2 regions of the Hymenobacter fastidiosus genome follow, and region 1 is predicted to be linked to the other one. Evidence: riboswitches for the same ligand, from Rfam matches in the RefSeq annotation. Region 1 holds a riboswitch; the other holds the start of a gene.
What was found. Region 1 has a riboswitch for cobalamin ahead of ABD833_RS15130 (TonB-dependent receptor). Riboswitches for the same ligand answer to the same signal wherever they lie in the genome.
Positions count from the first base shown of each region.

Region 2: linked by a shared signal. The riboswitch ahead of ABD833_RS11825 (acyl-CoA thioesterase) and the one ahead of ABD833_RS15130 (TonB-dependent receptor) in region 1 are both predicted to bind cobalamin.

Region 1 is NZ_BAABDJ010000035.1:215,917-228,026, reverse strand. Features, by position in the region: gene ABD833_RS15175 (sigma-70 family RNA polymerase sigma factor) at 1-635, opposite strand, end outside; gene ABD833_RS15170 (O-antigen ligase family protein) at 712-1,998, opposite strand; gene ABD833_RS15165 (glycosyltransferase family 9 protein) at 2,199-3,239, opposite strand; gene ABD833_RS15160 (glycosyltransferase family 2 protein) at 3,236-4,009, opposite strand; gene ahcY (adenosylhomocysteinase) at 4,576-5,895, opposite strand; gene ABD833_RS15150 (DUF4397 domain-containing protein) at 6,018-6,794, opposite strand; gene ABD833_RS15145 (hypothetical protein) at 6,985-7,581, shown strand; gene ABD833_RS15140 (class I SAM-dependent methyltransferase) at 7,615-8,808, shown strand; gene ABD833_RS15135 (DNA-3-methyladenine glycosylase) at 8,867-9,466, opposite strand; cobalamin riboswitch at 9,893-10,121, shown strand; gene ABD833_RS15130 (TonB-dependent receptor) at 10,443-12,110, shown strand, end outside.
Region 2 is NZ_BAABDJ010000024.1:36,358-48,467, reverse strand. Features, by position in the region: gene ABD833_RS11870 (EamA family transporter) at 1-33, opposite strand, end outside; gene ABD833_RS11865 (hypothetical protein) at 42-527, opposite strand; gene ABD833_RS11860 (NAD(P)H-dependent glycerol-3-phosphate dehydrogenase) at 524-1,513, opposite strand; gene ABD833_RS11855 (efflux RND transporter periplasmic adaptor subunit) at 1,689-3,095, opposite strand; gene ABD833_RS11850 (TolC family protein) at 3,269-4,804, opposite strand; gene sdaAB (L-serine ammonia-lyase, iron-sulfur-dependent subunit beta) at 4,835-5,515, opposite strand; gene ABD833_RS11840 (tryptophan 2,3-dioxygenase family protein) at 5,728-6,705, shown strand; gene ABD833_RS11835 (DUF2911 domain-containing protein) at 6,789-7,325, opposite strand; gene ABD833_RS11830 (MFS transporter) at 7,549-8,886, opposite strand; cobalamin riboswitch at 9,189-9,383, shown strand; gene ABD833_RS11825 (acyl-CoA thioesterase) at 9,546-9,935, shown strand; gene ABD833_RS11820 (NAD(P)/FAD-dependent oxidoreductase) at 10,369-11,934, shown strand; gene ABD833_RS11815 (CoA-binding protein) at 12,071-12,110, shown strand, end outside.

The sequences.
Region 1 (12,110 bases):
TCGTTGTCGTCCTCAACATCAGAGCCATCGGTATCGTTACCGTAGCCCATTGATTTTGCGTATTTTTCTAATTTATCCTTCAGGAAGTTCCGCGCCCGGTGCAAGCGGGAACGGACGGTACCGATAGGAATATCCAGCACTTTGGCCATCTCCTCGTACGTGAACCCTTCCAGGTCGCAGAGAATAATGACGGTCCGAAAATCCACCGGCAGCGAATTCAGGGCACTGGCCACTTCATCGCCGATGAGGTCGCGCACGGACTGCTGCCGCATGTCAGACGACGTACTGCCCGCGTCGCCGTCGGCTTCTACATCTTCCGTATTGTAGTAGCCCTCAATTTCGCTGTAGTCGACTTTGGCGGGCTGCTTGCTTTTTTTCCGGAAGTCGTTGATGAACGAATTTTTCAGGATCCGGAACAGCCACGCTTTGGCGTTGGTTCCCTGTTCAAAATACTCAAAAAAGCGATAAGCCTTCAAATACGTCTCCTGGACGAGGTCGTTAGCGTCGTCTTCATCAAGGGTAAGGCGGAAGGCGAAGTTGTACAACGAATCAAGCACCGGCATCAGCTCAGCCTGAAAGCGGCGGTCTTTTTCTTCTTTGCTCAACTTGGAAACCCGTTCGGGAGAGTCGCTCATGGACGCTGGAAATTGCGGCTGCAGTGATAAGGATAAAGCAGTCGTGTAAACAAATGTACAGATTATACCAATCCGCTCAAGCAGGGTTTTGCGGTCGGGGAAACTGGCCACGCTCGGTAGCCACCACCAAGAATCCGTAAAGAAACACGAAGAGGTTGAATCCTATCTGTAATTCCAGGAGAGAATCAACCAGCATTGCCGTGCCCAGTATAAGCAGGAAATGCCATACGTACGGATTATGGCGCTGCCTGGGTTGCGCCAACGGTCCTAACAGGACCAGCAGCCACAGAAATAGTCCGACAATTCCGTCGCTAACCAAGTAGTGCAGATACTGATTATGAATCATTACCCGGTTCTCGGGCCGCACGCCAAAATCCTTGTAGGCGTACTGCTCCATCATGGCATTGTAGGTGTCGGCGGCTCCTACCCCGAGCCAGGGGTTATTGCTGGCAATGGTGCGAGCCGTCTGCCAGGCCGCCAGTCGTTTGGACCAGGAGAGGTTGTTGATATCGCGGCCATCACGGAGAGCGTATAGATCGAACAGAGTAGAGCTCACCCGCTGGCGTACTGATGGTAAGGCAGTGTAAGCGGCCAGGGGAACCCCAACCAGGAGTAAGACCAGCAGCAAGGCAAGGAAAATCTGCCGTTTCACGGTCAGCAAATAGATCGTATCGGCCAGCAACGTCGCATACAACACCAGCAGTCCCGTCCGATAGGCCAGCACATGCAGCACCACGGCCACTACGGCTACGGCGGCCAGCAACACCCACCGCAACGGAGTCGTCGTCCAGCGGCTACGGAGCAGGAGCAAGCCAAAATAGAAAGCCAGACTCAGCATAATGCTGAAGTGAATATGGAAGATCCGCGTCACGGAAGGCACATTCTGGCCAATTTCGATCAGCTTGTTTGCCGCGGCCGGATTCGCCAGATATCGTCCCAGCGTAGCTCCTCCAATCAGCGCCAGGCCCACTACAAACAGCACGCCTACTCCAAACCGCTGCCGGCTACTCAACGGAACAGCCAGGGAAAAAGCCAATGGCACCCCAATCAGGGGCAGCTGCCGGTAAAGCTCATGCCGCCACTCCTCCCCGGCCGACGTGTAGAACCCGCTCAGCAGCAACAGCAGGTAGAGTACTGCCAGCCGCCCGGCCGCCCCGTTGCGAAGCCAGGATGGCAGCTCCTGCCGGAGCCGCGGGTTGGCGGCGGCGGCCAGCACGCCCACCACCGGACTGAGCGCTACCAGCGCCCGGGACGCCTGCAGCCCAACCACCCCCGCCAGACAGGCCAGCAGCAACAGATACTGGGAAAGACGCCCGTCGGCATAAGCTTGCCGGAACGTACCAGCCGGCAGAGTTGACTTCATATAAGCAGATAGAGCAGTCTTCGAAACGATACGCCAGAATATAGTCCTGGGCTTCTGCCTGGCATCATGGGCGGGGGCATTTTCACCTCTGCCGGGCCATCCAGCCTGTTACCAGACACTCGCGGCGTTCAGGTTACCGCCCGCCGTGCCACGGCCGGTGGCTGCCCGGATCAGGCAATGGCTTCAGTAGCGCAAGAAAGTCAGGATTGGGCAGAAGGCAACGACTGCCACCGCAAAATCCGGTTCCGGACCGTTATAGGTGCAATAGCCTTGATACAGCTGCAGCAAGCTGGTTGCGAGCGACAGTCAGAACATTCGGGGCGGTCAAATACCAGGTAGTCAGCGTGGGGGCCCAAGGGTGCCCAGCGGCCGGGGTGGGTAGGCTTCATGGGCGGGTACAACCCCAGAGCGTGACGACCGAGGGCGGCTGCCAGGTGGAGCGGGCCAGTGCTATTGGCTACTAAGCCGTCGGCACCAGCAATAAAGGCCAAGAGCTGCGGTAAAGAAAGCTTACCCGTCAGGTCGGCAGCCAATATGGTGGCGTGTTCCGTCAGCCAGGGACGCAGCTCTTCGCCTTCGGCAGCGGTGCCGGTAATGAATATGCGGTGGCCGGCTTGGTGAAGTAAGCGGGCTAAGGCACCAAAATGACTAAGCCCCCACTCGCGGGCACTGCCGCGGCTGCGGGGATGGAGGATAACGTTGAGCTGGCCCGGCTGGCGGGCCTGCAGCAGCTGATGCAGCTCCGGTGGCAGGGCTATCTGGGGTCTCAGCCGCACCAGAGGGACTATTTCCGCCAACGGCAGCTCCGTCAGCAGGCCCAGCGGCTGGAGCAGCTTCAGGTTTAGCTGCGCTTCGTGGAGCGGCGACTCCCGGCGGCTCAGGGCTACCAGCCGGTTGCAGGTCAGCCAGTGAATCCAGCGGTTACGGGTGCCGATGCGAATCGGAATACCGGCCTGCTGCGCCAGACGGGCGACTTGCTTATTAGGAAAAACGTGGATAGCTGCGTCGGCTTGCTGCCGGCGCATCAAAGCAACCTGCTCCGCGGCCGGCAGCTGCGCCAGGGCATCGAAGTTCAGAAACGCATCCACCCACGGGCAGGCTTCGGCAACGGCCTGGGTATAGGTGCGTCCCAGCAGCACAATCCGGCAACCGGGAAACAGGCGCTTGAGCTGGCCACACACCGGCAACGTGAGCACTACGTCACCAATAGCGTCGGTACGGCTAACCAGGAAAGTCCTCATGCGGCAGCAGATGATTTGGCCGGCATGGTGCGCAGCTTGGCAAATTTCAGAAATACGCCCCAGGCCGAAATACCCGCGATGCACAGGCCCGCGAAGCCATCGAGCAGGCCCAGCCGGAAGAAGTAGCCGTGCACAAATTTCCAGAGCGGTTTCAGCAGGAGATGAAACACCGTAACGCGGCGCTTACCCCGCAACGCCAGCTCGGCCGCCGCGATACTGGTGAAGCGGTTGAGCTGACTCACGTGCTGCTCCACCGAGTTGTAGGAATAGTGCAGCAGGTCGCCGGCCAAAGTACCCGCCGGCTGCCCGGGAGTCAGCTCGTACCGCTCGTGCAGCAGCAGACCCTCCCACTGGCCCAGCCGCCGGTCGTAGAGCCGGAGCTTACGGTCGGGGTACCAGCCGCCGTGCCGCACCCAGGTGCCGCAGTAATTGGTGAGGCGGGCCAAAGTGTAGCCGGCGTGCTGCCAGTTGCCTTTGGCCGCCTGAATGCTCTGACGCAACTCTTCGGTGAGGACTTCGTCGGCATCAAGCTGCAATACATAGTCGTGCCGGGCCTGGGCCGTAGCGTAGTTTTTCTGCTGAACGTAGCCCTCGAAAGTGTGCTGAAGTACGCGCACGCCGTGCTGGCGGCAGATGCTAACGGTCTGGTCGGTGGAAAACGAGTCGACCACCAGCACTTCATCGGCTACGCTCCCCAGCGCCGCCAGGCAACGGCCGATGTTGGCTTCTTCGTTGTAGGTGATGATGACGACCGAAAGTGAAATAGGCATAGGAGGCCAAATATCGACAACTCTGCCGCAACGAATGCCCGCACGTCTTTTCTCCCATTTGGATATATTTCCAAATCAGCTCTTGGTGAGCTGATCATAGCCACTAGAGTTGTTCCCAAATACTAACAGGGCTTACGCAAAACTATGTTCACCAAGTCCCCGAGGGGCGGCACTTGCCAGAACGGCAGCCGGGTACCGCCCCTCGGGGGTTAGCCAACTGCGCAGGGGCGTAAGTCCTACCTAAAAAGGAGGCGTCATGCTGAGCGCAGCGTAGCGGAGTCGAAGCATCGCGCCTGCAGCCGTAATTCCTAATCGGATGGAGTAGTGCCGCACGCGAGATGCTTCGACTTCGCGGACGCCAGATGAAGCATGACGGGCTATTTTTTTGGGTGTTTTGGTATTTGCGAACAGGTCTTTTGGATGCTGGTTGCTCCGGGTGATAACGAAACCAACGACTACGGTTCGAACCCTAAGCTAACTGCCGCAGCACCTGAAATTTTTCAAAGAAAAACCCCGCCCGGCATACTGCCGGGCGGGGTTTTTAACTTTAGCACCCGAAGGGTGACTTAGTAGCGGTAAGCATCCGACTTGAACGGACCGGCTACATCCACGCCGATGTAGCTGGCCTGCTTGGTATTCAGCTCGTCCAGCTCCACGCCGATTTTGGCGAGGTGCAGGTAGGCTACTTTCTCGTCCAAATGCTTGGGCAGCGTGTATACCTTGTTTTCGTAGTTGGCCGCATTCTCCCACAGCTCCAGCTGCGCCAGAATCTGGTTGGTAAAGGAGTTCGACATCACGAACGACGGGTGACCGGTAGCGCAGCCCAGGTTCACCAGCCGGCCTTCGGCCAGAATGATTACTTCCTTGCCGTCGATGGTGTACAGGTCAACCTGGGGCTTCACCGTGTCTTTGGTGTGACCGTAGTTGCCGTTCAGCCAGGCCATGTCGATTTCATCGTCGAAGTGACCGATGTTGCAGACAATGGCTTTGTCCTTCAGGGCGCGGAAATGCTCTTCGGTGATGATGTCGCAGTTGCCGGTAGCGGTTACCACGATATCCGCTTCTTTGATGGCGGTAGCCATTTTCTTCACGGCATAGCCATCCATAGCGGCCTGCAGCGCGCAGATCGGGTCGATTTCAGTTACGATAACCCGGGCCCCGGCACCACGCAGCGAAGCAGCGGTACCTTTTCCGACGTCGCCGTAACCAGCCACTACGGCAATCTTGCCGGCCATCATTACGTCGGTAGCGCGGCGGATAGCATCTACGGCCGACTCTTTGCAACCGTACTTGTTATCGAACTTCGACTTGGTAACGGAGTCGTTGATGTTGAAGGCCGGCATCAGCAGGGTACCGTTTTTCACGCGGTCCAGCAGGCGCAGCACGCCGGTCGTGGTTTCCTCCGAAATACCGCGGATACCCGCGGCCAGCTCCGGGAACTGGTTCAGCACCATATTGGTGAGGTCGCCGCCGTCGTCCAGAATCATGTTCAGCGGCTGGCGGTCTTCGCCGAAATACATCGTCTGCTCGATGCACCAGTTGAACTCTTCCTCACTCATGCCCTTCCAGGCATATACCGGGATGCCGGCCGCCGCAACAGCGGCAGCAGCGTGATCCTGGGTTGAGAAGATGTTGCACGACGACCACGTTACGTCAGCGCCCAGGGCGATGAGCGTTTCGATGAGGACCGCCGTTTGGATAGTCATGTGCAGGCAGCCGGCCACGCGGGCACCTTTCAGCGGCTGCGAAGCCCCGAATTCGTCGCGCAGGGCCATCAAACCGGGCATCTCCGCCTCGGCCAAACGGATTTCCTTGCGGCCCCATTCGGCCAATGACATGTCTGCTACTTTGTACGGAACGTACGTTTTCGTCGTGGTTTCCACCATGATGGAGTTTGTTTTGTGTGGCTTGTCAACCACAAAGATACAGGTTTTGTTCGCGGCATATGATCACAAAAGAGCCCGGACCTGTTCAGCCCGGGCTCTAATTACTTGGCAAGTGGAGGCCACTAGTTGTTCTGGATGATGAAAGCCTTCGCATCACGGGACGGGTCCTGGTTGCCCACCGCGCCTCGTACTACAATGGTGTAGATTTTACCGGCCTCAAAGTTCTTGTTGCCCGTGCCGGTACCCGTACCATCGCCAACGGTGGCCACCGTAAGCCCGGCTGGGCTGGTCCCGGTTGTAACCAGCAGATTGGCGGGGCCGGCGTTAATTTCCACGAAGTCGGAACTGCCGGGGAAAGCTACGGCTGCCGTGAGCGGCAGAAAACCAACGGGCTGCGTCTGGCTCAGGCTGATGGCGCCCGTAGTAACGGGAAAGCCCAGGGCCACGTGCACCAGACGGATTTTGGCCTTACCAGCCATCGGCGCCGTCAGGTTGTCGGTGGTAAACAGGCCGGCTGGGGTAGCCGTGGCATTGGGCGAGTAGATGAAAAAGGAGTGTCGCTTATCCTTCTCAACGGTAGCCGACTGACTGAAGAAAGCAGTCCCGGCCGCAGCGTTGTCGATCTTGATAGTTCGGCTACCGGCATTTACGGTCTGGTAAAGGGGAGTGGCCCCGCCGCCGTTCTGCCCGTACGTAAGCTGGGTTTTTTCTTCTGCATCTACGAAAGCTTTGATGCCCACGAAAGTGTTGGCGGCAGCATTGACAAACAGCACGGCCCCCTGGTCCGGGGCCGGCGTTATCACGGGGTCCTCATCTTTACTGCACCCGGCGAAGGCAAAAACAGCGGGCAGCGCAGCCAGCAAAACTGGGCGAAAAAAAACAGGGGCGAGAGTCTTCATAAGTCAGAACTGGGGAAAGGACAGGGTTAACTGGGCTCAGAACGTAAGGGCTCAGGATTTTGTTGGGCGGGCAAAACAAAGTTTTCCCCGGCGAGTTGCACTATTCTCCCGCTCAATACATTATAACGATATAATATACTACCTACCTTTGCACTCTTACCGGTTCCCCGTCCTCTCCGATTCTACCCCTATGCACCGTCGTTTTTCTCTCGTATTGCTGTTGCTGCTTACCTTCAGTTTTGCCCGTGCGCAGCAGGTTTCGACCGGCCCGCTTATCCGGCTCAGCCCGGAGGATGAGGACCGCCGGGAAAGCGGACCACAGAAAAACTTTTATTTCACTACGGAGAACATACCAACGAAGGAATATAAAAATGCCGGGGTCTTTGGGCAACGCCTGCGGCCCTATCTGGCCGGGAACAACGCAGCCCTGGCCAGTCTGAATCTGTACCGGCGGCAGAAACGGCTGTTTCTGCTGGAGCGTCTCGTATTCGTAAGCGCCGTGGGTCTCTACAGCCAGCAGGTATTGGCTGGTTCCGGCGAACAGCAGCAGCAGTATTTCAACAGCACGCAGCAACTCGCCGTGGGGATAATGGCCTTCAGCCTGCTGTCGAATGTGTTTCTCTCCCGCCACACCAACGACCACTTTCAGCGGGCCATCGGCGAGTATAATGCCGGGCTGTCGTCGGCCCGCGCGGGGGGGCTGCAGCGCCTGGCCCCAACGGGCGTGGGGATGACGCTAGCCGCCAGCGGCCACCCGCAGCTGGCTTTACGCTGGAGCCTGCGTTAGTCCGGGCCCCGCATTTTTACGTAGGCTTTATTCATGGAATACCCGCTGCCGGCAGCGGCCCGGCAATATGTGGCCGAGCATCTGCACGACGACCCCGCTCAGCTGGCTTTACAAGCCCGCCGCTATCCGAATCTGCCCGTGCCGGATCTGGTGCGCCAGATTCAGGCCCGGCAGAAAGCCCGGACCAAGCTTCCCATCTGGGCCGACAATCCCGACCTGATATTTCCGCCGGCCTTATCGGTGGAGCAGGCGTCTTCCGCTCGCACCGCCGCCTTCAAAGCCGACCTGGTCAACGGGCAGCGGCTGGTTGATCTGACCGGGGGCTTTGGCGTTGATGCCTGCTGCTTTGCCACCCGGATACCGGAAGTGCACTACGTAGAACGCGACCCGGCCCTGGTAGCGGTGGTGCGATACAATCTGCAGCAGTTGGGAGTGACCAACGTGCACTGCCACGGGGGCGATGCGCTGCAGTTTCTAAAAAGCACCCCCGATACCTTCGACTGGATCTACCTGGATCCTGCTCGTCGTGATACTGCCGACCGCAAAATCTACCGGTTACAGGATTGCGAGCCGGACGTGTTGCGCCTGCTACCGCTACTGCTGCATAAAGGCAATCGGATATTGCTCAAAACGTCGCCCATGCTCGACATTGAGCAGGCCCTGCTGGAGCTGAAGCAGGTACGCCGCCTGTGGGTAGTGGCCGTGGATAATGAGTGCAAGGAAGTACTGTACGAATTGGGACCGGAGCCCGCCGTGGACCCGGAGCGCTACACCGTGAATCTGCTCCGCAACGGGCAGCAGCAGGAGTTTCGCCTCAACAAAGCCCGCGAAACCCGTGCCGTGGCCCGCTACGCCGAGCCCTTGCCGCAGGGCTACCTCTACGAACCGAACGTGGCCGTGCTCAAGGCCGGCGGCTTCCGCAGTGTCGGCACGGCCTTCGAGCTGTTGAAGCTGCACCAGCACAGCCACCTCTACATGTCGGATACACTCCGGGAAGAGTTTCCGGGGCGCATTTTCCGCATTCTGGCAGCCGAGAAATACGACCGGAAAAAGCTGCGGGCTCACCTCGGCCCGGAAGGCCGCGCCCACGTTACGACCCGCAACTTTCCTGACAGCGTCGCCGAGTTCCGACAGCATACGGGTATCCGCGAAGGCGGCCACATCTATTTGTTTGCGACCACCGACCTGCGCGGCCGGTTGGTGGTGATGGTATGTGAGAAGGTGTAATCTATTTAGCTGGTGAGCGTTTGAGCGGCCTGCGCCGGTAGAGCGAACCGGTCGCCACTCACTTAGCCGGGCTTACCCAGGGGCTGCCTTTCAGCCGAAACCGCCACGGCAGCGCGGCATCAGCTCCGGCATAGTCGATACCAACGCGGGGGCTGGCCAGTATGAGATCGGCCGGCACCGGCTCCTGCTGGTCTTCCAGCCAGATCAGGTCGCCACCTAAATCGGTGCCGTAGTGCTGGGTAGTGATACCCAGTGCCTGGGTGAGCAGGCCGGGGCCTGCAGTAAGGTTACGGGCCGGCGCGGATAGCCCCCGACGGAGCAGCATCTCCGCAATGCCCTCCACCGGCTCAAGCCCACGAATCAGGACGGCATCGGCCTTACCGGCTTCATTGGTGATAATGTTGAAGAGCGTGTAGCGGCCATAAATCAGGTAGCAGTAGGCGACGCCCCCGGCTTCGTACATCACCCGGGTGCGGTTGGTGTAGCGACCCAGGTGGGAGTGACAAGCCTGGTCCCCACTATGCGCATAGGCTTCCGTTTCGACGATACGGCCGCCGGTGAGGACGCCACCGATGGTGGTGAACAGGTATTTCCCCAGTAGCTCGCGGGCAATCTGCACTACATCGGAACGCTGGTAAAAGGCGACAGGAAGCTTCATGGGGTTGAATGTGCTAATGTGGTTTGAATGTGCTGATGTGATTTGAATGTGCTGATGGGGTAATGTGTTTTTAATGTGCTGATGGGGTTAATGTAGCTTGAATGGGTTGACGGGGCTGATGGGGTTGATGGGCTGATCGGTTGTCCGCCAACTCAGAGGTGCCCCTACCTGAGTGAAGCTATACCAGTGATTGAAGCTATACCAGCCATACTATCGATTTCAGGTACTTGTTGCCGCTGACTAGTCCGGCAATACCGGTTCACCTCAGTCCATCAACCCCATCAGCATATTAACCACATCAGCACATTCAAAACACATTACCCCATCAGCACATTAACCACATCAGCACATTCAAAACACATTACCCCATCAGCACATTAACCACATTAGCACATTCCAATCACATCAACCCCGTTGAAAACCGCTATCTTTGCCCTCGTTATAGGTGGCCGGACCCTGATTGCGGGGCGAGGCTGAAAAGGGAATCCGGTTCAATGCCGGAGCTGTCCCCGCAACTGTACGCTTCCGTTACCAGGTGGGCCTATCCCCCAGCCACTGTTTCCGTGAAGGTTTCCTGCTTGGCAGGAAGCTGGAGAAATGGGAAGGCGGCCCACCCGAAGCAAGCCAGGAGACCTGCCTATATACTTTTAGTGTTCAGCGCTTTCGGGAGAAAGGCGGAGAATGATTGCAGCAGCGGCCTTCGGGCCGCCGATTCCCTGTTTTCGGCCTCGGCTTCGGGGCAGCTTTTTCCCCGGATAAAGCCCACCTGAAGTTTTGAACTGAATTTTCCTAAACCGGAAATTTAGTTCGGATGATGGTTACCTGTCAGTTGGCGCCGCTCCGGCGACCCAACCTGTTTTCGTTTGTTTTTTTACTGCTGGGGCTGCTATGCTCCTGGCCGGCCAGTGCGTGGGTCCAGCAGTCCTCCCCCGATTCGGTACGCCGAATTGCGGAGCAGCTTCTGCCCGCCGTTCGGGTGGCAGGCTCCCGGCCCAGCCGTTTTGCCGTGGGCAGCCGCGTCACCACGCTGGACTCCGTGGCGCTGGCGCAGCACCGCGGCGGAACCCTGGCCGACGTCCTGGCCGCCCGCACGCCGGTGTACATCAAAAGCTACGGCCCCGGGCAGCTGGCGTCAATTTCCTTTCGGGGTACGGCGGCTCAGCATACGGCCGTGTTGTGGCACGGCTTCAACATCGGCCTGCCCACGCTGGGCCAGTCGGACTTCGCGCTATTGCCAGTAGTGGGTATCACGCAGGTGAGCGTACAGCACGGTCCGGCGGGGGCTATTTATGGCAGCGGGGCCGTGGGCGGCACGGTACTGCTGTCGTCGCCGGTGCGCTGGGGGGCGGGCCTGCGGATGGCAGCTCAGGCCGAAGCCGGCAGCTTCGGCCTGGGGGCCGGTCAGGCCGAAGGCAGCTTCAGCAACCAGCAGCTGGCCCTGCGGACGGAGGTTTCCTACCGCGAAGCCCGCAACGACTTTGCCTATCCCCTGCCCGAAGGCAACCGCGTGGTGTGGCGGCGCAATCCAAACAGTGCTTTACGGCAGCGGAGCTTGGCCCAGGATGCCTCGCTCCGGGTAGGAACGACGGGGGAAGTGCAGGCCGCCGTATGGCTCACTCACTCCGAGCGGCAGCTTCAGCCTACCATTGGGGCCAACAACGACGAAGCCCGGCAATACGACCGCAGCCGGCGCTTTCTGCTGGGCTACCGCCACCGGGCCAGCCAGCGGCACGAGTCGAACGTGCGGGCGGCCTGGTTTGAGGACGTGCTGGACTACGGCCTGGGTGATACTGACGCCAGCAAGTCGCGGGTGCGCACCACCCAGCTGCAAACCGACCATACCTTCACCTTCAAGCCTCACCTCAGTCTGCGGATAGGCGGCGAAGCCCAGCGCTTTGCGGCCCAGGTGCAGGGCTACGGTGACGCGGCCCGGATAACCGAGCACCGCTTTTCCGGCTTCGGCCTGCTGCGCTACGACCCGGCCCCAACCCTGCGGCTCACGCTGAACGTACGCCAGGCCCTGCTACCCGGCCGCCGGCCGCCCCTCACCCCCACGGTTGGCGCCGAGTGGCAGCTAGCCCGCTCAGCCCGGCAGGTAGTGGTAGCCAAAGCCAGCGTTTCGCGCTCCTACCGCGCCCCTACCCTGAACGAACGGTACTGGCGCCCCGGGGGCCGGCCGGATTTGCTCCCCGAAAACAGCCTGGGCTACGAAGCCGGACTGCGCCAGGAGCTGACCCCGATAGGCCAGCCCCGGCTTTCCTTACAAACCGAGCTGACCGCTTACCACCAGCTCATCCACGACTGGGTGCAGTGGACGCCGGGCCCGGGGGGAATCTGGTCGCCGCGCAATTTGCGACAGGTACGGGCCCGGGGGGCAGAAGCCAGTACCCGCCTGGACTGGCAGGCTCCGGGCAGTCGCTACTCCCTGGCCACAGGCCTGAGCTACGCTTTCACCCAGTCGGTGAAACTGCGGGGCACCACGACCGATGTCGACCCCGTGGGGCAGCAGCTGCCCTACGTGCCGCAGCATTCGGCGGCTTTTACCACGCAGCATACCTGGCGGGGCTGGCAGGCAGGCACTACGCTCACCTTCACCGGCTTCCGCTTCACCGACGCTTCGGCCACAACGTTTCTGCCGTCTTAC
Region 2 (12,110 bases), on a different contig from region 1:
AGCCGTGAGCAGGGCGAGCAGAATCCAGGGCATAGTGAGTTTCAGGACGCGGAAGCAGCTGGTTCTGACAACAAAGTGGCTGGACCGAGGCCTGACTCTACCAAGCGCCAGCGAGCCTGCTCTGCGACCAGCCACCGGTAGTCATTTCTATCCTCGGCACCCAGACTCCAGTCTAAATTCTCGGCCCGGTGCAAAGCATCATTGTGCCACCGACACACGGCCTGAAATATCAGGCTTGCCGTGATATCTGAGCCTCTTGCATCCTGAACCCAGTTGAAATCCAGCACGTCTTCAAACAGCATTTCCAGCACTGAATCTTTCGGGAACCGGCTTTGAAACAGTAGCCGGACGAGCGTGCGGTTATCAACGTGCATGGCCTGCCGCTCGTCCACGAACTCCCGATTCTGCACCGCTATTTCCCTGATGCAGCTGTCGTGGAAGCTTCTGTATACCGTCATCAAGTGGTCCGCATCAGCCTGGCTTTGGATAGATGTCCACTTGATTACTTGACGTTTGGAACGGCTCATCTAAACTTCTCCTTCAGTATTTCCAGCTCCACGGCCGGCGAAATCTTTTCGTAGAGAATGTGGTAGGCCGCCTGCGCGATGGGCATGGGTACTTTCAGCTCCTTGTTCAGCTCGTAGATGCTTTTCACGGCGTAGTAGCCCTCGGCCACCATGTTCATCTCCAGCTGCGCCGACTTCACGGAGTAGCCCCGCCCGATCATGCTGCCGAAGGTGCGGTTGCGCGAAAACTGCGAGTAGGCCGTCACCAGCAGGTCGCCCAGGTAAGCGGAGGCCGACAGGTCGCGGGGCTGGGGGTTCATGGCGTGCACGAAGCGGCGCATTTCCTGCACCGCGTTGCTCACCAGCACGGCCTGGAAGTTGTCGCCGTAGCCCAGGCCGTGGGCAATGCCGCAGGTCAGGGCGATGATGTTCTTCATCACGGCGAAATACTCAATGCCGTCCAGGTCGGCCATGGGGTGGGCCTTCACGTAGCGGTTGCGCAGCAGGGCGCTGAAGTCTTCGGCCAGCTGGTGGTCGGATGAGCCGATGGTGAGGTAGCTCTGCTTTTCCAGGGCCACCTCCTCGGCGTGGCAGGGTCCGGCCACGATGCCCAGCTGAGTGTGCGGCAGGCGGAACCGCTCGGCCACGTAGTCGGTCACCAGCACGTTCTTGCCCGGAATCATACCCTTGATGGCCGAGATGATGCGCTTGTTTTTCAGCGCGTCGCGGTCCAGCTTGTCCAGCGCACTCTGCACGAAGGCGGCGGGCACGGCCAGCACCAGCCAGTCGGCTTCCTTCACCACTTCCTCCAGATCAGTGGAGGGAAATACCCGGGTCAGGTCGAAGGCCACCGACGAGAGGTAGCGGCGGTTGTGGCGGGTGGTGCGCAGGTGCTGCACGTCGTCCTTGTTGCGCTGCCACCAGCCCACGCGGGCGCCGTTTTCCGACAGGATCTTGGTCAGCGCGGTGGCCCAGGAGCCGCCGCCGAGCATGGCTATTTTTTCCAATGGGAACGTAATTAAACTGTCATTGCGAGCGAAGCAATCCGGCCGCTCAACTGGGCGAAGTCTCCTTTACCGACAAGCCCCTGACCGCTACCAGCGTCAAGGGCTTGTCGGCTATGATACGGCTTTCGGCCTCGCGCAGGACAAACTACTTCGTTCCTGGCCCCGACCGGTTTACTTACTTATCTTCTTCCTCCGTTTCTTTCAGGGCGGCTTTGTTGATGCTCTTGGCATCTTTTACCACCACGGCCGCGCCGTCTTTCAGGGTTTTGGCTACGGCCCGGAACGGGCCGCTCACCACCTGCTCACCGGCCTGCAGGCCACTCAGAATTTCGATGTTGGCAAAGTCGCTGATACCGGTTTTCACGGGCGTCAGCACGGCCTTGCCGTTGCGCACCACGAACACGACTTCCTGCACGTCCAGTTTCGGGGCGGGCTTGTCGTCGGCTTCCTTCGGAGCCGAGGAACCGCGGCCCACCCGCGGCCCACTCGCTTTGTTCTCCTCTTTGGCCATCGTGCTGTCGGACCGGGTGGTCACGGTGGCCAGCGGTACGCTGAGCACGTTGTTTTTGCGGTCGGTGATTACGTCGACCGAGGCCGTCATGCCGGGGCGGAACGGGACGATGGTACGGCCGTTCACCGTGCGCTGCAGGTGGCGGTACGAGTCGGGCAGCAGGCGGATGCGCACCTCAAACTCGGTTACGGCCTCGGCCGTCAGCGCGTCTTTAGCGGTGTTGGCGATGCTGGTCACCAGGCCGCGGAATTTCTCATCCTTGCTGGCGTAGGAGTCCACTTCCACTTCCACCGAGTCGCCCAGGTCGACGTTGATAATGTCGTTTTCGTTTACGCTCACCCGCACTTCCATCGAGTTGAGGTTGGCGATGCGCATGATTTCGGTACCCGCCATCTGGGAGGTGCCTACCACCCGCTCGCCTTTCTTCACGTTGAGCTTGCTCACCGTGCCGCTGACGGGCGCGTAAATCGTGGTTTTGTCGAGGTTGCGGCGGGCTTCCTCCAGCGAAGCCCGGGCGCTGGCCACGTTGCTCTGGGCCCCGCGGATGCTCTGGCGGGCGCTGTTGATTTCTTCCTGCGAAGCATTATAGGCGGCCTGGCTGGCTTCGTAGTCGGCCTGCGAAATCACCTTCTGCTTGTAGAGCGAGGCGTTGCGCCGATACACCAGCTCGGTTTGTTTGGCGTTGGCCATCAGCTGCTGCAGGCGGGCCTGGGTCTGGCCCACGTTGGCCCGCTGGGTATTCACCGTCGCCGACTGCATGTTGACCATAGCCTGGTAGTTATCGGGGCGGATGCGCAGCAGCAGCTGGCCTTTCTTCACCGAGTCGCCTTCCTGCACGTAGAGCTCGGTGATTTCGCCCGAGACGTCGGGGGAGATTTTCACTTCGGTTTCGGGCTGCACCTTGCCCGAGGCACTCACCTTCTCCACGATGGTCGTGGCCGCGGCCTTGGATACGATAACCTCCGTACCGGTAGGCTGCCCTACCCAGCCCTGCTTTTTGGCCACGAAGAACCCGACGAGAAGCAGTACCAGTAGGGCCAGTAGAATGTAGAGTAAGCGGTTGTTTTTCATGCTCAGAAAAGAGGAACCCGGAGAATAAGAGGGTGGCGGATACGCGAAAAGATGGGGCAAATAAAGGAAGTAGTCGGCAGTAATGCGCAGCCCCGACCGCAAGGATAAGCGCAGACCTCTGCCGCGGGAGAGGTCTGTGCCGAAAAGCGGGGGAGCAAACCAGCGCAGCTGGCCTACAAATCCAGCGGGCGACCTTCGTAGAATTCCAGCACCTTGCGGCGGAAGATGAACTCGTACTTGGCCTGAATCATGCTCGATTCGGCGCCGTAGAGGTTGTTTTTGGCGATGTTGAAGTCCGTGCCGTTGAGCAGCCCGTTGTTGAAGCGGATTTCGGCGTTGCGGTAGGCCGTGCTCAGGGCCTGGGTCTGGCGCTTAGCGGCCGAGTAGCGGCGCTGGGCGGCAATGGCATCGGCGTAGGCCTGCTGGATGTTCTGGCGCAGCGTGAGGCGGGTTTGCTCGGCGCGCAGCTCGGCCTGCTTCACCCCGATTTCGGAGCGCTGCACGTTGGTGCGGGCCTGGAAGCCGTTCAGAATCGGGATGGAGAGCGTAAACTGCAGCTGCTTGCCGTAGTTGCTTCTCACCTGCTTGATAAATTTATCGGGTAGGGGGCGGGTTTCGGGCTGGTAGAAACCGGCGAAAACCCCCGGCACCATCTCGGGCTTCCCCGTGGCAGGGTTGATGGCGAAGATCGGGAACGGCGTCAGGGTGGAGTCGCCGGTGAGCACGGGCGTCGCCCGCGACGAGGAATACCCCGAGAAGAGCCCCCCGCCAAACGTAAGGCGCGGATAGTAGGTCCCGCGGGCTATTTCCACGGTGCGCAGGGCGCTTTGCGTGCGCAGCTCCGCGGCTTTCACCTCGGGCATGAGGCCCTGGGCCGTCTGGTAGGTCCCGTCGGGGTTGCCTATCAGCACGGTTTCCTCGTCGGGGTCGGCGAGCACGGGCACCTCAATTTCGAAGCCGGTGGGCGAATTCAGATTCAGCAGCTGGGCCAGCTGGAGCTTAAAAAAGGCAACCTGGTTCTGGGCCGTAATCACGTTGAGCTCGTCGGACGCCTGCTGGGCCTGGCCATCGAGCAGGTTGCTTTCGGCCACGCTGCCCGCCTTGAGCAGCTTTTCGGTGCGGCTCACCTGCTGTTGTGAGCTATTCACCCGGGCCTGATTGGCCTGCACGATTTCCTGCGCCAGCACCAGCTGCAGATACGACGAGGCCACGTTCAGGGCAATGTCGTTCTTGGATTTCTCGATGTCGTTGAGACCCGCCTCGTAATCCAGGACGTTGCGCTTGATGGTGTTGCGCAGCTGGAAACCCGAAAACAGCGTCAGCTGCGAGCTGACCGAGAAGTTGTTGGTTCGGATGGTCTGGTCCTGAAACTGGAACGTGAGCGGGTCAACGCTGGTGCCGTAGTTCCAGTTCTGGGTGGCGTTGGCGTTGGCCGAGGGCAGCAGCGCGGCCCGGCTCTGGCGCAGAATGGCGTCCGTGTTCTGGGTGGTGAGCTGCTGCTGGCGCACGGTCAGGTTGTTCTGCTGGGCTACGTCGACGGCGCGGCGCAGGGTGTAGGGCCCGCCGGGCGCGGCGACGGGCAGACTGCCGGCCGGGGGCTGCACGGGCGGCGTTTGCTGGGCCGCGGCGGGCAGCGCAGCCACCGCCAGCAGGGCGGCGCCGGCCCCGGCGGCAGCCAGGCGGGAAAGCGGAGTACGGGTTGGTTTCATAGCCGGTAGGGTTGTCTTGGTATCAGGCGCTTAGTCGATGTTCGGAATGTAGGTCACGCGCTGCACCCAGCTGAGCTGGCGCAGGTACTCCAGGGTAATGGCCCGCAGGCCCGAGTCCATCTCGATGAACTGCCGGGCCGCGTCGTTCCGGCCCTTGCGGCTCACAAACATGGTGGCGATGTTGCAGTCGTCGTGGGCAATGACGGAGGCAATGAAGGCAATGGAGCCGGTGCGGTCGTCGGCATCGATAATGAGCGTGTGCAGCGAGGCCGAAAAGTCGGACGGAAAGCCGTCGACTTCCACAATGCGAATCACGCCCCCACCCCGGCTCTGCCCGATCACCTCCACGGCGTGGCCGGTGCGCTCGTCGCGCAGCTGGAGCCGGATGGTGTTCGGGTGCATGGTGCTGGCGTTGCCTACGCTCTGAAACACGTAGGTCAGCCCGGCCGCCTTGGCGTGGTCGAAGGCGTCGCGGATGCGCTTGTCGTCGGTGGCCATGCCCAGCAAGCCGGCCACGATGGCGCGGTCGGAGCCGTGCCCCTCGTAGGTGCGGGCAAAGGAGTTGTAAAACGTGACGGTGGCATGGGTGGGCAGGGAGCCCAGAATGCGGATGGCGGCGCTGGCAATGCGGACTACCCCGGCGGTGTGCGAGGAGCTGGGTCCGATCATCACTGGCCCGATCATATCAAAAATACTGCTTTTCTCGGCCATAATACGGGCTAAAAGTAGAGGTTTCAGCCGGGAAACCAACTGTTGCCGTGAGTTTCCCCGGCGGGCGCCGCGCCGGCGGCGCCGCTACGCTCACAGATGCCGCGGCCCGGTCCGCGGTTGCCCGGGGCGGGCACATCCGGCGGCTTTTTTGTTCCTTGTGCCGCCGTTGCCACCCGGGCGGCGTCCTTTCACCCGTCCTAAGCCACCCGCTTATGTCCCCCACCCCGGACGAATTCTCCCCCGCCGTCCTCGACCAGCTGCGCCGCCTGCAGCAGAAATATGCCGCCGACGGGCAGGATCTGGCCGCCTACCTCGAAGGCCTGTTCTTCGCCGACTACGTCAACTACTGGGACTATATCGAGCTGGATACGCTGCTGAGCCTGCAGCGCCCGCTCACCCAGATTCCCGACGAGCGGATCTTTATCATGTACCACCAGATCACGGAGCTGTACTTCAAGCTTTGCCTGTGCGAGTACGAGCAGATCGGGGACCTGCGCGAGCCCACCGTGGGCGAGCTGGTACTGCGCGTGGGCCGCATCAACCGCTATTTCGAGAACCTGATCGACTCGTTCGACGTGATGGTCGACGGCATGGACAAGCAGCAGTTTCTGCAGTTCCGCATGGCCCTGATGCCGGCCTCGGGCTTTCAGAGCGTGCAGTACCGCATGATCGAAATTGCCAGCACGGCCCTCGACAACCTGCTCAACCAGGAACAGCGCCGCCTGCTGGGCGAGGCCGCCGCCCACGACGAGCTGATGGGCTGCATCTACTGGAAAGCCGGGGCCACTATCGAGGAAACCGGGGCCAAGGCCCTCACCCTGATTCAGTTCGAGGAGAAATACAGCCAGCAGCTCACCCGCCACGCCGCTGCGTACCACGACAAAAACGTGTGGAGCACCGTGCTGCGCCTGCCCGAAGCCGACCGCCGGCACCCGCGTCTGCTGCGCGCCCTCAGGCAGCTCGACGTGAACGTGAACGTGAACTGGCCCCTGATGCACTACAAATCGGCGGTGCGCTACCTGGAGCGCGACCCCACGGCCCTGGCCGCCACGGGCGGTACCAACTGGAAGAAGTACCTGCCTCCCAAGTTCCAGAAGCGCATCTTCTACCCCCAGCTCTGGACCGAGCAGGACCTGGCCGAGTGGGGCAAGGGCTGGGTGGAGAGTATTCTGGAAGAAGCGCGGAAGTAACTGTACGCAGTACAAACCGACCGGCCGCCGCATGTATCCGTTGGGTACGTGCGGCGGCCGGTCGGTTTGTACTAATCCTTAGGCTACTTGCTCACCTTGAAGCTGGCCTGCGTGCTTTCCCAGGCCATCGTCACGGTCCCGGCTTTGGCGGTCGTCACGTTGAACTGCTCCACCGGGGCGGCCGTTTTCATTGGCTTCACCTTTACGCGCAGGGCGTCCTGCTTCTGGTCGTACTCGTAGGCGCCCCACTGGTTGGCGGTCTTATTGAAGATAACGGTCCACTCAGTGGCGCCGGGGATGGTGAACAGGGCGTATTTGCCGGCGGGCAGCGCCTGGCCTTCAATTTTCACGGGCTTATCCACGGTGAAGATGGTGGCTTCATTGGCCCCCGTGCGCCACACGGCGTTGTAGGGCACCAGCCCGCCGAACACCTTGCGGCCTTTCATGGCCGGGCGGCTGTAGTCGATGGTAACCGTGGCGCCACCCACCAGGGCCGTGGCCGTAGCCGGCGGGCTCGGGCGCTTCGATTTGTCTTCGGGCATTTTTTTATCCTGGGCGTAGGCGTGGCCGGTGAGCAACAGTGCGGCGGCGAGCAGGAATCTGGCAGCGGGGTTTCGCATGGGAGTTGGGAAGTGAGAGTGAGTGTGAGGTTGAAATACGGAAGCGCGGCTTTTGTTTTCCGCTCCTGCAACAGGAGACGGCCAGGCCAGGTCGTCACGTTGCACGACGGACGATCCTGCTCATCTGGCGTCCGATGGTCGAAGCATCGCGCGCGCTGACGCAGGATTACTACTCTGACGATGCCACGCGAGATGCTTCGCTTACGCTCTGCATGACGAGCTGTTAAACATGCTTTCCGCGGCTTTCGTCGTCCAGGCGGGAAGTGCTTTTGGTGTCGGCCATGCGCAGGTACACGACCAGCGAAATAGCGGCGCAGGCCGTTACGTACCAGTAGTACCACGCCTCCACGCCGCGGTCCTTGGCCAGCAGGGCTACGTACTCGGCCGAGCCGCCGAAGACGGCCACCGTCAGCGCGTAGGGCAGCCCCACGCCCAGGGCCCGGATGTGGGTCGGGAACAGCTCGGCCTTCACAATAGCATTAATGGAGGTGTAGCCGCTGACGATAACCAGCCCGATGAGCAGCAGGCCAAACGCCGCCCAGCCATCCTGGGTGCGGGCCAGCAGCGTGAGCAGCGGCACCGTGCCCAGCGTGGCGCCCACCCCGAAAAACAGTAGCACCGGCCGCCGCCCCACCCGATCGGACAGTGCCCCGAACAGCGGCTGGAGCACGATGGTAACGGCCAGCGCCCCGAACGAAATCAGCGTGGCCCCGGCCTTGCTGAAGCCGGCGGTGTTCACCAGAAATTTCTGGGCGTAGGTGGTGAAGGTGTAAAAGGCAATGGTGCCGCCCAGGGTCATGCCCACCACCGTCAGCACTTCGCGCGGGTAGCGCAGCAGCCCGGTCAGCTGGCCCGCGCCCTTTTCGGCGCGGCCGGGAGCCAGCGTCTGCTGCGCAAACGCCTCGGTTTCGGCCATGCTGCGCCGCAGGTACAGCGCCGACACGGCCGCCGCCGCGCCAATCACGAAGGGCACCCGCCAGCCCCAGGCGTACATCTGCGCCGGACTCAGCACCTGCTGCAACCCCAGCTGCACCAGCAACGCCAGCAGCTGCCCGGCAATGAGGGTCACGTACTGGAAGCTGGAGTAGAAGCCCCGGTTTCTGGCGTCGGCCATTTCGCTCAGATACGTGGCGGAGGTGCCGTACTCCCCGCCCACGCTCAGCCCCTGCGCCAGCCGGGCCACCACCAGCAAAACCGGCGCCGCCACCCCGATGCTCTGGTACGAGGGCGTGAGGGCAATGAGCAGAGAGCCCGCGCACATCAGCAGCACCGACAGCAGCAGAGCGGCTTTGCGGCCGTGCCGGTCGGCGTACCCGCCCATAAGCCAGCCGCCGAGCGGGCGCATCAGAAAGCCCACCGCGAAGATGGCCGCCGTATTGAGCAGCTGGGCCGTGAGGTCGCCCTTGGGGAAGAACGAAGGGGCAAAATACAGGGCGAAGGCCGAGTACACGTACCAGTCGTACCACTCCACCAGGTTGCCCACCGAGCCGCTGATGATGGAGCGCAGGCGCGAGGCGACGGGCAGCGGCGACAGATGAGGCGCAGCGGGAGTTTCCGGCATACTTAGGAATGGTGGGGTAAGAGCCCGTCGTTATTGCTGAGTAACTCTTGTCATGCTGAGCCAGACGAAGCAGCGCGCCCGCAATGGTAACCAGATCCTCTCACAACGTCCCAGGCAAGATACTTCGTCGCTGCTGCAGTCCCGGAATGCTCCTTCTGCATAAGTAGGGTCAGACCCGCTTTAAGCACCGGCCGTTCGGCCCCCCTGGCCTCCATGTCGCGCTTAAAGCGCGGGCAGGGCGCCGGAAGGGGGAGGCGCGGGCCAAAACAGCTACCTTCGCCGCCGTTGTTCTTAGTTTGATTTCCATTCAGACGACGGAAGGTGGGCGGGTAATACCGCCCTGCCAAGGGAACCGGGTGCGAATCCCGGACAGACGCGCTACTGTAAGTACCCCCATAGTTCTTCCCTGCGCAGCCCATTGGGGCGGCCCCGGCCGGCCTGAGAAGGGCGGGGAGAATGGTACAAGTCAGGAAACCTGCCTTCCGCTGAGTTGATAAGGGTGCCTTCGCGACCTGAGGCCTTTATCGGGTGCCGAGGCCTGCGGGCGGCCCTTTTCGGCCGGCGTGCCTCCCGGCGTAGCCCCGATTTTTCCCGTTCGCACAGCTTTCCCGGAATCCGGCCCAGGGCTTTTGATTTTCCCAAACCCTTTTTCGCTCCCCATGGACCTTGCCGAGAAAATTGCCCAGGCCGAAACCCGCATCTTCAAAGCGGTATTCCCCAACACCACCAACCACTACGACACCCTCTTCGGTGGCGCGACGCTGCACATGATGGACGAGGTGGCCTTCATCTGCGCCACCCGCTTCAGCCGCCTCAAGATGGTGACCGTGTCGTCGGATAAAGTCGATTTCACCCACCCCATTCCCGGCGGCACGCTCGTGGAGCTGATCGGCAACATCGAGCACGTGGGCAACACCAGCCTGAAAGTGCGCGTCGACCTGTTTGTGGAGCAGATGTATTCCGACGAGCGCACCAAAGCCGTGTCGGGCCTGTTCACCTTCGTCGCCATCGACGCCGACAAGCGCCCGGTGCGGATTCTGCCGGCATAAGCGGCGTTTTTTGGCAGTCTGTTTTTTCGGCTGTCATCCTGAGCCTGCGAAGGATCTGCCTCATCGTTTACTGCAATTGTCATTCACTGAGCAAAACCCTTTTCCGCGCAATTGGAGAAGGGCTTTACTCAGTAAATCAGACTTGTCAGTAGCTGAAGAGGCAGGTCCTTCGCTGTGCTCAGGATGACAAACGACGAAAAAACCGAAACCCTAAACAGGTTCAGCAGCTGATTTCAATGGAGCACGTCTTTTATCGTCGTGTAGGGTAAAGAGCGTTGTGCGTTGAAGTGCATTTTTCAGAGGCGAAGAGGCAGGTCCTTCGCTGTGCTCAGGATGACAGTTCCGTTAGTGTGACCGGTACCGTATCTTTGTCCTCCCCAAAACCTGATTCCCGGTTTAAAGGCTCGACACCTTTCACCCTACAATCGACCCTGTGTCTAAGAGAGAAATAGAAGTGCTGCTGCCCCCGGAAGTAGCCTACGACGAATTTGCCCGCTACCGCGCCCTGCTGGCGGCCACGGGCCTGGAGCCCGGCGAGGCCGATTTCGTGCACCTGCGCAAGCGCTCCATCGACGCCCGCGGCCGCCAGCCCCTGGTTCGCCTGCGGGCCGATATCTGGCTCACCCCGCCCCCGGCCGACACGTTTGGTCCCTGGTTTCAGTATTCGGATGTAAGCCGGGCGCGGCGCACGGTGCTGATCGTCGGGGCCGGGCCCGCGGGCTTGTTTGCGGCGTTGCGCTGCATCGAGCTGGGCCTGAAGCCCATCGTGCTGGAACGCGGCAAGGACGTGCGTACCCGCCGCCGCGACCTGGCGGCGCTCAACAAGGAGCACGTGGTGAACCCGGATTCCAACTACTGCTTCGGCGAAGGCGGCGCGGGCACCTATTCCGACGGCAAGCTCTACACCCGCGCCACCAAGCGCGGCGACATTCAGCGCATCCTGCGCCTGCTGGTCCAGCACGGGGCCACCCCCGATATTCTCGTCGATGCCCACCCCCACATCGGCACCAACAAGCTGCCCGCGGTGGTAGCGGCCCTGCGCGACACCATCCGGGCGGCGGGCGGCGAAGTGCGCTTCGACACGCGGGTCGATGACCTCATTCTGGACAGCAACCACCTGCGCGGCGTGGTTACGGCTACCGGCGAGGCGCTGGAAGCCGACGCCGTAATTCTGGCCACGGGCCACTCGGCCCGGGATATCTACGAGCTGCTGCACCGCCGTGGGGTGCGCATCGAGGCCAAGCCCTTTGCCCTGGGCGTGCGCGTGGAGCACCCCCAGCAGCTCATCGACCAGGCCCAGTACCGCCTCCAGGACCGGGGGCCGCTGCCGGCGGCTTCCTACGCCCTGGTCCACCAAACCCAGTGGCAGGGCAAGCAGCGGGGCGTGTTTTCGTTCTGCATGTGCCCCGGCGGCTTTATCGTGCCGGCCGCCACGGCCTCCGGCGAAGTGGTGGTCAACGGCATGAGCCCCAGCCGCCGCGACTCGCGCTTCGCTAACTCCGGCATCGTCACGGCCGTTGAGCTCGAGGATATGGACCTGGCGCAGCACGGCGAGCTGGCGGGCCTGCGCCTGCAGCAGGAAATCGAGCAGCGGGCCTGCGCCCTGGCCGGCCACACCCAGCGCGCCCCGGCCCAGCGCCTCGGCGACTTTCTGAAGGGCACCGTCTCGCCGGAGCTGCTCGAAACCTCCTACCAGCCGGGGTTGGTGTCGGTGAACATGGAGCAGGTGCTGGGCGCCGGCCTCGCCGACCGCCTGCGCCAGGGCTTCCGCGACTTCGGCCGCAAGATTCCCGGCTACGCCACCAACGCCGCCCAGATTGTGGGCGTGGAAAGCCGCACCTCGGCCCCCGTCCGCATTCCCCGCGACCGGACCACGCTGGAGCACCCCGAAATCCGGGGCCTGTTTCCCTGCGGTGAGGGGGCCGGTTTCGCCGGCGGCATCGTATCGGCGGCCATGGATGGGGAGCGGTGCGCCGAAGCGGTGCTGGCAGGCTTTTAGGTTTTGGTGGGTGGTTTTTGGTTTTTGGCCCGCGGAATTCGTTTAAGCCGGTAGCCCGTTTCTGCAGTCAGGGCCCGGTCCGCGGATCCGGCCGCCTACCGGGCCAAAAACCAAAAACCAAAAACGACAAACCAAGATGAAAAAGACCTTAGTTCTCGGGGCCAGCGACAATCCGG